Linked DNA regions of Azospirillum sp. TSH100. The protein of the gene in region 2 binds, or shares a complex with, the protein of the main gene of each other region. Links are inferred from orthologs where the notes say so. Each region holds a gene or a part of one and is shown on either strand. Other genes may lie near its edges.

Region 1 (5,078 bases), 1.3 Mb from region 2 along the record:
AGGATGTCGGAAATGGCGTCGACCAGGATGCCGCGGGTCCGCTCGCCCACCTGCATCACCACCACGACATGGCGCTTGGTCACCTGGGTCGGCCCGCCGCCGAAGCGGGCGCGCAGGTCGAAGATCGGGATGATGATGCCGCGCAGGTTGATGACGCCGCGGACATAGTCGGGCAGGTTCGGCAGGCGGCTCTCCGGCGTCCAGCCGCGGATTTCGCGCACGGCAAGGATGTTGATGCCATATTCCTCGCTGCCGACCGTGAAGGTGACATACTGCTCCTCGATTCCGTTCGCGATGCCGGCGGACTGGAGATCGGTGCGGGAGCCGACGGGGGCGATTGCGGTGGAGCTGCTCATCGCTGGACCTCAAACCGTTTGGCGTTGACGCTGGTCGGTGCTGTCCGCCGGGGCGGGCAGGGACGGGGAAGACGGGGGGGTGCCGCCGGAGGAGTTCGCGTTGCCGAAGCTTCCGGCGCCGGAACCGTGGCGGCTCATCTCGCGCAGGCCCGCCACGTCCAGGATCAGGGCGACCCGGCCGTCGCCCAGGATGGTGGCGGCGGCGACGCCGTCCAGCCGGCGGAAGTTGGCTTCAAGGCTCTTGATGACGACCTGCTGCTGGCCCAGCACCTCGTCCACCACGAGGCCGAGACGGGAGCCGTCCTCCGTCTCCACCAGCACGACCAGCCCCTTGGTGGCATCGTCGATGGCCTTGGGGATGCCGAACAGCCGGTGCAGATGGACGAGCCGGACATATTCGCCGCGCGCCATCATGACGTCGCACTTGTTGACCAGCCCGTGCAGGTCGGCGGGCTTCGGGCGAAGACTTTCGACGATGTTGGTCAGCGGCAGGACGAAGCGCTCCTCCCCCACCGAGATCACCATGCCGTCCAGCACCGCCAGCGTCAGCGGCAGCGACAGGACGAAGCGCGAGCCCTCGCCCGGCGTCGAATAGACCCCGATGCGCCCGCCCAGGCTGGAGATGTTCCGCCGCACCACGTCCATGCCGACGCCGCGGCCGGACAGGTTCGACACCTGATCGGCGGTGGAGAAGCCGGGCAGGAAGATCAGGTTGTCGATCTCCTCGTCCGACAGGCTGGCTCCGGGCTGGACCAGCCCCTTCTCGATCGCCTTGGACAGCACCTTGGCGCGGTTGATGCCGCGGCCGTCGTCGGTCACCTCGATCACGATGCGGCCCGACCGGTGGGCAGCGGACAGATGCACGGTGCCGGCACGCGGCTTGCCGATGCGCTCGCGCTCGTCCGGGCCTTCCAGCCCATGGTCGATGGAGTTGCGGATCATGTGGGTCAGCGGATCGACGAGGTTCTCGACCACCGTCTTGTCGACCTCCGTCGTCTCGCCCGACGTGACCAGCATCACCTCCTTGCCGGTCATCGCCGCGCATTCGCGCACCAGCCGCGGCATGCGGGAGAAGACGCTGGAGACCGGCTGGGCGCGGATCGACATCACGCTTTCGCGCAGTTCGCGGGTATGCTGGGCGAGGCCTTCCAGCCCCTCCAGCAGTTCCTGGAACTGGCCCGGCGGCAGGTCGCGCAGATGTTCCGCGATCATCGCCTGGGTGATGACCATCTCACCAACCATGTTGACCAGCCGGTCGATCTTGTCGAGATCGACGCGGATGGTGTGGGTGGTCGGTCCGGAATGGTCGCCCCCGCCCGTGCCGCCATTGGTCCGCTTGGCGCCGTCACCTGGCTTCGCCGAGCCTGACGTGGTGGCGGCCGGGGTGGTGGGTGCGGGTGGTGGAGCGGTGGCGGCCGGTTCCGCCGGCGGGATGATGGCGGGCGGGATGATCGCCGGTGGGGGGGCTTCGGCACTGATGCGGATGTCGCAGTCGTCGGCGACGAATTCGAACACGTCGTCGATCTGGGCGCGGTCGACCTGCGGGTCGGCCAGCAGCGTCACCGTCCAGGACAGGTGCAGCAGTTCGGCGTCGAGGTCGCGCAGCGACGGCAGCTTGTCGAGATGGCAGACGACCTCCGCCTCGCCCAGCCGGCGCAGCGCGCGCAGCATGTAGGTCGGCTCGTTGCCGGACAGCAGCAGTTCCGCCTTCGGACGGAAGACGATGGTCCAGCGCACCTTGCCCGCGGGGACCGGGCCGGCGGGGGCGGGTGTCGGCTGGTCGTCGCGCGCGGCCTGGATCGCGGCCAGCGCGTCGCCGAAGATGCCGGCCTCGTCATCCTCATCGTCGGGGTAGAGCGTGGCGGCGGGCGAGACGACCGGAGATGGGGCGGCTGGGACCGCGTCAATCGCCGGCTCACCGGCCTTGGCGAGAAAGCGGCGCAGGGAAGCGACGGACTCGTCGGTTGTGCCGGCCGGAGCATCGCTTTCGTCGGCGGCGTGCGCCAGCAGGCGGGCCAGCACGTCGTTGGCGCGGATCAGCGTGTCGACCAGTTCGGTGGTGACCGGGATTTCGGCGTTGCGCACGCCGTCCATCACCGTTTCGAACTCGTGCGCGAAGGCGACGAGGTCGTTGAAGCCGAAGGCGCCGCCGCCGCCCTTGATCGAATGGACGGCGCGGAAGATCGCGTTGACCTCGTCCATGTCGATTTCGCCGGGGGCGAGGCGCAGCAGCCCGGTCTCGGCGACGGCCAGGAGTTCGGCGCTCTCGTCGAAGTAGGTCTGCTTGAAGCGGCTGAGATCGTCCACGGCTGTCGCCCTCCTTAACCCTGACGGCTTGCGGTCAGCCGCAGACCTTCTGCACCACCGACACCAGCTTGTCGGGGTTGAAGGGCTTCACGATCCAGCCGGTGGCGCCGGCGGCGCGGCCCTCGGCCTTCTTGCTCTCGTCCGCCTCGGTGGTCAGCATCAGGATCGGCAGGGTGCGGTGGGCTGGAATGGCGCGCAGCCTGCGGATCAGGGTCAGCCCGTCCATCACCGGCATGTTCAGGTCGGTGATGACCAGATCCACCTTGGTGACGGCGATGGCGCTCATCGCCTGCTGGCCGTCGGCGGCCTCCACCACGTCATAGCCGGCGCCGCGCAGGGTGAAGGACACCATGTCGCGCATGGTGCGCGAGTCATCCACCGTCATCACTTTCTTCTTCACGCTCGGCTCCATTGCTTCAGCCAGGCGGCGAGTCCCAGATCCTCGCACGCTTCGGACAGGACTACGGACGGGGCGGCGACGGCAAAGGCGGCCCCGCGGTCGGCCGCATCGCGGGCGGCGACGACCAGCGCCTGGATGCAGGCTGCACTGATGCGCTCCACCGCCTCCGCCTGGACGGTGACGTCGACCGACGCCTTGAAGGCGGCGCGCAGGCTGTCCAGCAGAGGTTGCGCCATGGGCAAATCGAGGTCGCTCGGCAGGCCCAGACGGAGCCGGCCGTCATCCTCCTCCGTCCATTTGATCAGCGACACGCCACCCCTCCGTCTACGGCAGGCACATTCTTGCGCATTGCGGTTGCAGCAGCGACGTTGCCAGATTGCGTCTCAAGGATTCGTTAAGCCGCAAGCTTCGGACGGAGAAGGGGCGGCCGTAAGTTGGGGATAACCGCAATCAAAAATGGGACATGGCGGAATGGCCGGTGCCCGGCAGGAGCGGTCAGCCCTTCGACGGCGCGATCAGCGGGCGGAATTCGGCCAGGACGGATTCATAGACCGGACGCTTGAAGGCGACGATCAGGCCCGGCAGCTCCTCGGCGTCGATCCATTTCCAGGCATCGAATTCCGGATGCTCGGTGTCGAGCCGGATGTCGGATTCGGTGCCGGTGAAGCGGGCCAGCATCCACATCTGCTCCTGTCCGCGCCAGCGGCCTTTCCACACCTTGCCCAGCAAATCGTCGGGCAGGTCGTAGCGGTGGGGGGCGGCGGTCATGGCGATGAACTCCGCCTTCGCCGTGCCGATTTCCTCCCCCAACTCGCGGAAGGCGGCGCTGCGGGCATCCTCGCCCTCGTCGATGCCGCCTTGGGGCATCTGCCAGTCGGCTTCCGACCCGCAGCGCTTGGCGACGAACACCTCGCCGCGGTCGTTCAGCAGCATGATCCCGACGCAGGGGCGGTAGGGCAGGGTGTTGCGGTCGATGAGGGCGGACATGCCGGGGGCTCCGTTGGGAATCAGGCTTTCGTGACGAAGAAATAGACGGTCATGCCGGCCCCCACCAGGATCACCAGCTTGCGCAGGACCGGCGGCGGGATGTGGCGGGCGACCGAGGCGCCGGCATAGCCGCCGGCCATGGCCGCGACCAGCATGATCAGCGCTTCTGTCCAGTAGACCGCCCCGCCGGCGACGAAGGCCGCCACCGCCACCGCGTTCAGGCAGCCGGAGACCAGCGACTTCAGACCGTTCATCGCATGCAGGTCGGTCAGGCCGAAGACGCCCAGCGTCGCCAGGATCAGGATGCCGATGCCGCCGCCGAAATAGCCGCCATAGACCGCGATCAGGAACTGCACGGCCAGCACGGTCCCGTGGCCGATGGTGAAGTTGCGGCGGATCCAGGCCGACGCCGTCGGGCCGACGGCGAACAGCAGCGTCGCGAACAGCAGCAGCCAGGGAACGATGACCTCGAAGGTCCGCTGCGGCGTCCACAGCAGCAGAAGCGCGCCCAGCAGCCCACCGACGAGGCTGATGCCGAGGAAGGAGGGCAGGTGGATGTCGCGGATGCGGCCGAGTTCCCGCCGGTAGCCGTAGGCGCTTGCCAGCGCACCCGGCGACACCGCGACGGTGCTGGTGGCGTTGGCGTTCAGCGGCGGCACGCCGGCCAGGATCAGGGCGGGGAAGGTCAGAAAGCTGCCGCCCCCGGCCACGGCGTTCAGCACACCGGCAAAGAAGGCGGAGACGATCAGCAGCAGCGTCAGCATGTCACCCTACCCGAAACCTGTCCCGGCATTGCGGGGGCGCGTTGCGTTTTGCACACGCCCGCCCATACCGCAACGCCGAAGTCCCACAACCGCGCGGCTTTCGCAACCCCGAACAATTCGTTAAGGTCGTCGTCCCTTCAACGGATAGAGTGTCCGGAGACCTCCATGTCCGCCCTGCTCGACACCACCGACGCCCTGCACGACCAGATGATCGCCCTCGGCCGCGCCGCCCGCGCCGCCGCGGCCGCGCTGGCGACCGTGCCA
Region 2 (7,516 bases):
GTCCAGCGCGATGGCGCGGCTCTGGCTGAAGCGCATCAGCGGTTCGCGGTGGTCGCGCAGTTCCCAGTTCCGGTTGTCGATGGTCGCCACCGTGCCGGTGCGCATGATCCCCTTCAGGTCGAAACCCGACAGCCCGGTCACCCGTTCCACCGCCGTTTCCAGCGCCCGCTGCACCTCGGCCAGCGCCGGCACCGGCACCCACAGCGGCAGATCGGCGTCCAGCACATGGTCCTCGCGGACATAGCCGTGGGCCAGCACATAGTCGCCCAGCCGCTGGGTATGCCGCAGGCCGGCGCAATGGCCCAGCATCAGCCACGCATGCGGTCGGAGCACCGCGATGTGGTCGGTGATCGTCTTGGCGTTGGACGGGCCGACGCCGATGTTCACCAGCGTGATGCCGTTGCCGTCCGGCCGTTTCAGGTGGTAGGCCGGCATCTGCGGCATGCGTGCCAGCTTGCCCGCAGGAACTTCGGCGAAACCGCCCCGATTCTGGTTGGTGGTGACGATGTCGCCGGGCTCGACGAAACTGTCATACTGCGCCCGGTAGGCCGCCAGATCGGCATCGCCGGTCGGCTCCATGATCTCGCGCGACAGCCGGATGAACTCGTCGACATAGAACTGGTAGTTGGTGAACAGGACGAAGTTCTGGAAATGCTCCGGCGCCGTCGCGGTGTAGTGGCGCAGCCGGTGCAGCGAGAAGTCCACCCGAGGAGCCGTGAACAGGGCCAGCGGCTTCACCGCGTCCGGCCCGCCGTCGAAGGTGCCGTTGACGATGGTGTCGTCCATCCGCGCCAGATCGGGCAGGTCGAACAGGTCCGGCAGCTTGGTCAGTCGGTCCGGCGGCAGGTCGCCTTCGACATACATGCCGTTCGGAAAGGCGAAGTGGATCGGGATCGTCTCCTCGCTGACGCCGACCTCCAGCGGGACGCCGTGGTTGCGCAGCAAAAGCGTGAACTGTTCCAGCAGATAGCGCTCGAACAGATCGGGCCGTGTCACCGTGGTCGAATGGACGCCGACCCCCTCGACGAAGCCGTATGACAGCCGGGTATCGACCGCCACCCCGGACACTGCGGTCATCCGCACATAGGGATAATAGGCCCGGTTCCGCCCGCCTTCCTCCTCGCCCTGGGTGTAGGCGGAGAAACGGTCGCGCAGGTAGGCCGTGTTGCGTTCGTAAATGTCGCGCACACAGGCCAGCGCGGCTTTGGCATCGGTGAAGCGCCCGGCCGACCCGGGCTGGAGCGGGGCTTTATCAGTCATGCCGTCAAAGATGGAGTACGAACGACCGGCTGGGAAGGCCGAATTTCGGCCAACCCCCAGCATTCAGCCATTCGGCGATGACGGAGACCGCCTCCCGCCGGTCAGTCGGCGCCCAGCCCCATCAGCGACTTGGCGAAGGCATCGGCATCGAACGGGCGCAGGTCGTAGACGCCCTCGCCGACGCCGATGGCGTGGACCGGGATCCTGAACTTCTCGGCCAGCGAGACCAGAACGCCGCCGCGGGCGGAGCCGTCCAGCTTGGTGAGGATCAGGCCGTTGACGTTGACCATGTCGCGGAAGATCTCCACCTGGCTGTGCGCGTTCTGGCCGGTGGTGGCGTCCAGCGTCAGCAGGGTGGTGTGCGGCGCCGTCTCGTCCAGCTTCTTGATGACGCGGACGATCTTGCGCAGTTCCTCCATCAGCCCGGTCTTGTTCTGAAGCCGGCCGGCGGTGTCGATCAGCAGGACGTCGACGCCTTCGGCCTTGGCGCGTTCCAGCGCGTCATAGGCCAGACCAGCGGCGTCCGCCCCGGTGTCGCGGGCGACGACCGGGCAGCCGGTGCGCTCGCCCCAGATCTTCAGCTGGCTGACCGCGGCGGCGCGGAAAGTGTCGCCGGCGGCCAGCATCACGCTCCTGCCTTCCGCCTTGAACTGGCGGGCCAGCTTGCCGATGGTGGTGGTCTTGCCGGTGCCGTTGACGCCGACGACCAGGATGACATGCGGCTTCAGCGCCGGGTCCAGCACCAGCGGCTTGGCGACCGGCGTGACGATCTTCGACACCTCGGCGGCGAGCGTCGCCTTGACCTCCTCCGGCGAGACCTCCTTGCCGAAGCGGGTGCGCGCCAGTTCCGCCGTGACCTTGGCCGCGGTGGCCGGGCCGAGGTCGGCGGTGATCAGCAGCTCTTCCAGCTCCTCCAGCGCCTCGTCGTCCAGCTTGCGCTTGGTGAAGATGCTGGTGATGCCGTCGGTCAGTTTTGAGGAGGACTTCGACAGCCCTTCCTTGAGCTTGGCGAACCAGCCTTTCTTGGTCGGCGGCGCTTCTTCGGCGGCGGCAACGTCCGCCGGGGCGGCAGTCGCGGCGACTGGCACCGGGATGGCAACAGGCGGCGGCTCGACCGGTTCGGCAACGGCGGGTGGGATGGCCGGAGTCAGCGCGATGGGAATCGGCGGAGCGGGTGCCGATTCGGGCTCCGGCTCGGCTCCCGGCTCGGGCGGAGGGGCCGGCGGTTCCGTCGTCCTTTCCGGCTCCGGTTCCGGCGCGGGGGTGGCGGACTCCTGGGTGACCGGTTGGTCCTTCGCCGCCTCGTCCTGCGGAGCGGTCTCTTCGGGCTTCTTGCGGCCGAACCAGCGGAAAATCATGGAGTGTCCACTATAAGAGAGGTCAGAGCGGGGTGCCGGTCAGCACGCCGTCCTTGAGGCCGGTGATGGCGGCGGGCACCAGCGAGCCGGGCGGGAAGGGCTGGCCCAGGCGGATCGCGGCGAAATGCTCGGTGCGGCCCAGATCGTCCTTTTCCACCAGCACCGTCGCGGTGCGGCCGACGAGGCTCGCCAGCGTACGGGCCTCCGCCGCTTCGCCGACGGCGCGCAGCCGGGCGGCGCGCTCCTTGCGGATGGCGCCATCAACCTGTGGCATGCGGGCGGCCGGCGTGCCGGGGCGCGGGCTGTAGGGGAAGACATGCAGCCAGGTCAGGCCGCACTCCTCCACCAGCCGCATGGTGTTCTCGAACATCTCCTCGGTCTCCGTCGGGAAACCGGCGATGAAATCGGCGCCGAACACCACGTCGGGGCGGATCGAGCGCACCCGCTCGCAGAACGCGATGGAATCGGCGCGGCCATGGCGGCGCTTCATCCGCTTCAGCACCATGTCGTCGCCGGCCTGGAGCGACAGGTGCAGGTGCGGCATCAGGCGCGGCTCGTTCTCGATCAGGCGCCAGAGGTCGTCGTCCATCTCGATGCAGTCGATGGAGGACAGGCGCAGCCGCGGCAGATCCGGCACCAGCGCCAGCAGCCGGCGCACCATCTGCCCCAGCGACGGCGAGCCCGGCAGGTCGGGGCCGTAGCTGGTGATGTCGACGCCCGACAGCACCACCTCGTTGTAGCCGGCCTTCACCAGCGCCTGCACCTGCTCGACGATGCCGCCGATGGGGACGGAGCGCGAGGGGCCGCGGCCATAGGGGATGATGCAGAAGGTGCAGCGGTGGTCGCAGCCCTGCTGCACCTGGACGAAGGCGCGGGCGCGGTCCTCGAAGCCGCCGATCAGGTGACCGGCGGTCTCCTTCACCGACATGATGTCGTTGACCAGCACCTTCTCGGCCGGCGGCAGCCCCCAGCTTTCCGGCTGGAGCTTTTCCTGGTTGCCCAGGACCTGATCGACCTCCGGCATCGCCGCGAAGCGCTGCGGGTCGATCTGGGCGGCGCAGCCGGTGACGACGATGCGGGCGTCCGGCCGCTCGCGCCGCAGCTTGCGGATGGTCTGCCGCGCCTGCCGCTCGGCTTCCGACGTGACGGCGCAGGTGTTGACGATCACGACGTCGTCCAGCCCGGCGCTGCGCACATGGTTGCGCATCACCTCGGACTCGTAGGTGTTCAGGCGGCAGCCGAAGGTGACGATCTCGGGGCCGGTCTGCGTCGTGCTGTCCGCGCTGTCGCTCATACTGAAACCAGATCAGCGGAAAGCCGCCCGCTGAAGCTCAGTGCTATCGGGCCGGTCATCAGGACGCGGTTGTCCTCGGTCCACTCGATGGTCAGCGTGCCGCCGTCGAGGATGATGTCGGCCTTCCGGCCGGTCAGGCCGCGGCGCACGGCGGCGACCAGCGTGGCGCAGGATCCCGAGCCGCAGGCCTGGGTGATGCCGGCTCCCCGCTCCCACACCCGCATGCGGATGGCGGTGGGCGACAGCACCTGGGCGAACTCGATGTTGGCGCGCTCAGGGAAGGCCGGGTGGTTCTCGAAAACCGGACCTACCTCGTCCAGCGGCACCGCCTCGGCATCGTCGACGAAGAAGACGGCGTGCGGATTGCCCATGTTCACCGCGACGGGCGCGGCGAAGCCGCCATGCTCGACCGTCTCCACCCGCAGCGTGTCGGCCGGAGCGGCCAGCGGGATCGCAGCCCAGTCGAGGCGGGGAGCGCCCATGTCGACGGTGATCCGGCCGTTGTCGGCCCGGGTGGCGCGCAGCAGATCCGCGGCGGTCTGGAAGCTGGCATGGTCGCGCCCGCTCTGCTCCATCAGCAACCAGCCGACGCAGCGCGACGCGTTGCCGCAGGCTGCCGCCTCGCTGCCATCGGCGTTACGGATGCGCATGAAGGCATCGACGCCCGGCGCGTCGGTCTTCTCCAGCACGATGAACTGGTCGCACCCAACGCCGGTCCGGCGGTCGGCGATGGCGCGCACCTCCGCATCCGACGGGCGGTAAGGTTCGGAACGGGCGTCGATCACGACGAAGTCGTTGCCGAGGCCGTGCATCTTCAGGAATTCGCGGGTCATGGCCGCCGTTATATGGCGAGCCGTGGGAATAAGTCCATAAGGTGCCGCGCAAGGCAGATTCGCGGGCGCATCCGGCTGCCTGCGCGCGCGGCTATGCTCCTTTGAACACCAGATGCTTCGACGCGGCGAAGTTGAAGAACATGCCGGCGATGGAGCCTGCGGCCACCGCCAGGAACGGATGCTCGGCGACCGTCTGGACACCCGATTCCAGTCCGACCGAAACGCCGTAATTCACCACGCCGCCGATGGCGTTGGCGGCGATGAACTTGGCCCACTGCCGATGCAGTGGCTCGTTCACAGCACCGCGGAAGGTGAAGGCGCGGTTCAACGCCCAGGTCGCCGTCGCCGCCGCGAAGAAGGACGGCACGCGGGCGGCGAAGAATTGCAGGCCCAGCGCAAGGCCGGCATAGAGCACGGCGGTGTCGACCACCAGCCCGATGACGCCGACGATGCCGAACTTGGCGAACTGTACCCCCAGCCGGCCGAGCCGGCTGTCCAGGAGGCTCGAAACCGATGCCATCACCGGCGCCCGTCCTCGCAGGTGCCGGCCCCGCGATCCGCTGCCAGCGGCCGGTGGTTGCCCGGCGCACGCAGCGACAGGTAGCTCATGCGCTTGGCCTCGCGGCGGCCATGGGTGACGGTGTCGAGGATCAGACCGCAGGTCAGGCTGAGGAAGGCCAGCAGCATCAGCCCGGTGGCGAGCAGGGCGGTGGGGAAGCGGGGCACCAGCCCGGTCTGGAAATAGGTGGCGATCACCGGTACGCCCAGGATCACCGACAGCAGGGCCAGCAGCCCGAAGGCCGCGGAGAAGAAGGGCAGCGGCCGCTCCTCCTTCACCAGGATGATGATGGTGCGCAGGATGCGGATGCCGTCGCGGATGGTGTTCAGCTTGCTGTGCGACCCGGGCGGACGGTCCTTGTAGGGGGTCTTGACCTCGGCGATCGGCATGCGCAGCTCCAGCGCATGGACGGTCAGCTCCGTTTCTGTCTCGAAACCGCTGGCCAGCGCCGGGAAGGACTTCACGAAGCGGCGGGAGAACACCCGGTAGCCCGACAGCATGTCGCCGATGCGGCTGCCGAAGATCTTGGCGACCATGCCGGTCAGCACGAGGTTGCCGAAGCGGTGGCCGGGGCGGTAGGCGGCGACGATCTCCGTCACCCGCGCGCCGTTGACCATGTCCAGCTGCTCGTCCCACAGGCGCTTCACCAGTTCCGGCGCGCTGGGGGCATGATAGGTGTCGTCGCCGTCGACCAGCACATAGACGTCCGCCTCGATGTCGGCGAACATGCGGCGCATGACGTTGCCCTTGCCCTGCAACGGCTCGCGGCGGACCACGGCGCCCGCGGCTTGCGCGACCTCCACCGTCCGGTCCTTCGAGTTGTTGTCGTAGACATAGACGACGGCGTCCGGCAGGGCCGCACGGAAGTCCTGCACCACCTTGCCGATCGCCGCCTCCTCGTTGTAGCAGGGGATCAGCACCGCGATGGTTGGGGCCGGGCCGGCCTCCGCCGCCACCGACGGCGTTCCGGAAGCGTCGGCAGCCGGGGTGAGGGCGGGGCGGTCGATGGTGGATACGGTCATGGCGCTGGCTTCTGGCTGTACATGGGGTAGGCGCGGGGGGCAGTCACGGCGAGGCGGACACGGCTTTCAGCGGCGATAAACAGCACAAACGCCGCGATTATTCCACTGTCTCCCTTTTGTCGCCCGCCCGGTCAACGGCGCATAGGTTCAGGGTCTCACCCAGATTGTTGGGGATCGGCCGGCAGCGCTGCTGGTCCACCCGCAGGCCGAGCAGCTCGGCCGCCTTCGCCGCGCCCGGCGTGTCAGGGATGGTGCTCAGCATCAGGACGGGGCCGCGGTGCGAGGCGACCTTGTCCTTCATGATGGCGAGATAGCCGTTGCCGACCGAATCCGGCTGCAGGAAGTTGGACTGGATGCGCACGAAGGTGACCCGCTCCGGGAAGGATGGGATGACGTGCGAAATCGCCCAGTAGCCGGCCATCAGCACCATGGTGTCGTCCGGATTGCCGATCGGCGGCACCTCGGCCGTCACCCACCTGCCGTCTGCACCATTCGGCCAGGCGACCCGCCCCCAGTCGGCCGGCTGCACCGTCAGCTGCACCAGCGCCAGCAGCGCAACGGCCAGTCCGATGCGCAGTCGCCGTGCCAGCGGCAGCAGCCCGACCGCCATCACCAGCCCCAGCGGGGCCAGCATCTCCAGCGGCACCAGATAGCGGTAGATGCAGAACATCACCACCCACAGCGCGTAGGTGACGGTCATCGCCGTCAGCAGGAACCGCGTCGCCGGCGCAGCCGTCAGCCAAACGTTCCGTTTCCCCGACAGGCCGGCGCCGATCGCGCAGACGACCCCGGCCGGCACCAGCACGAACAGCGCCAGCACCCGCAGGTCGAAGAACGGCACCTCGCCCACCGTCAGGGGAGAAAAGGTGAAGACGAAGGGGAAGAACAGCCGCTGCCACAGGCCGGGAGGGAAGAAGCTGACATTGACATAGTCGGACAACGCGGCGAAGGGCGACTTGAAGATGTGGTTCATGTGCGGGAAGACCGGGTTCCCGTAATCGTGCCAAAGATGGGCCATCCACACGCCGCCGCCCAGCGCCAGCCCGACCAGCACGCCGATGCCGAAGAAGAAGGCCAGCCACAACCGACGCCACGGCCGGGCGGGCAGGGCCAGGAAGCCCAGGCACAGCCCGACCGCATAGATCACGGTCGGGTTCTTCAGCCCCATCGCCGCCCCGGCCAGCAAACCG

What was found. The genes of interacting proteins can lie anywhere in the genome.
Region 1: the proteins of dapF (region 2) and E6C72_RS01680 are in contact, whole or in part, in a solved structure (PDB 5YGU), measured with the Escherichia coli proteins. The link is inferred for Azospirillum sp. TSH100 from one-to-one orthologs.

The regions. Positions count from the first base shown.
Region 1 is NZ_CP039634.1:334,103-339,180, reverse strand. The notes cover bases 2,305-5,078. They hold E6C72_RS01680 (RNA pyrophosphohydrolase), read right to left. Parts: upstream 4,051-5,078; coding sequence 3,559-4,050; downstream 2,305-3,558. Other genes in these bases: E6C72_RS01670 (glutamate-5-semialdehyde dehydrogenase), read left to right, coding at 4,980-5,078; E6C72_RS01675 (sulfite exporter TauE/SafE family protein), read right to left, coding at 4,071-4,814; E6C72_RS01685 (STAS domain-containing protein), read right to left, coding at 3,060-3,374; E6C72_RS01690 (response regulator), read right to left, coding at 2,698-3,075; E6C72_RS01695 (chemotaxis protein CheA), read right to left, coding at 2,305-2,663. Outside these bases: E6C72_RS01700 (chemotaxis protein CheW), read right to left, coding at 1-356; more of E6C72_RS01695, read right to left, coding at 366-2,304. UniProt on the Escherichia coli protein: Master regulator of 5'-end-dependent mRNA decay.
Region 2 is NZ_CP039634.1:1,653,285-1,660,800, forward strand. Bases 2,828-5,736 are described here. They hold dapF (diaminopimelate epimerase), read right to left. Parts: upstream 4,746-5,736; coding sequence 3,909-4,745; downstream 2,828-3,908. Other genes in these bases: mtaB (tRNA (N(6)-L-threonylcarbamoyladenosine(37)-C(2))-methylthiotransferase MtaB), read right to left, coding at 2,828-3,912; E6C72_RS07910 (GtrA family protein), read right to left, coding at 4,837-5,265; E6C72_RS07915 (glycosyltransferase family 2 protein), read right to left, coding at 5,265-5,736. Outside these bases: E6C72_RS07890 (AMP nucleosidase), read right to left, coding at 1-1,260; signal recognition particle-docking protein FtsY, read right to left, coding at 1,362-2,618; more of mtaB, read right to left, coding at 2,641-2,827; more of E6C72_RS07915, read right to left, coding at 5,737-6,326; E6C72_RS07920 (hypothetical protein), read right to left, coding at 6,424-7,516. UniProt on the Escherichia coli protein: Involved in the succinylase branch of the L-lysine biosynthesis and in the biosynthesis of the pentapeptide incorporated in the peptidoglycan moiety. Catalyzes the stereoinversion of LL-2,6-diaminopimelate (L,L-DAP) to meso-diaminopimelate (meso-DAP).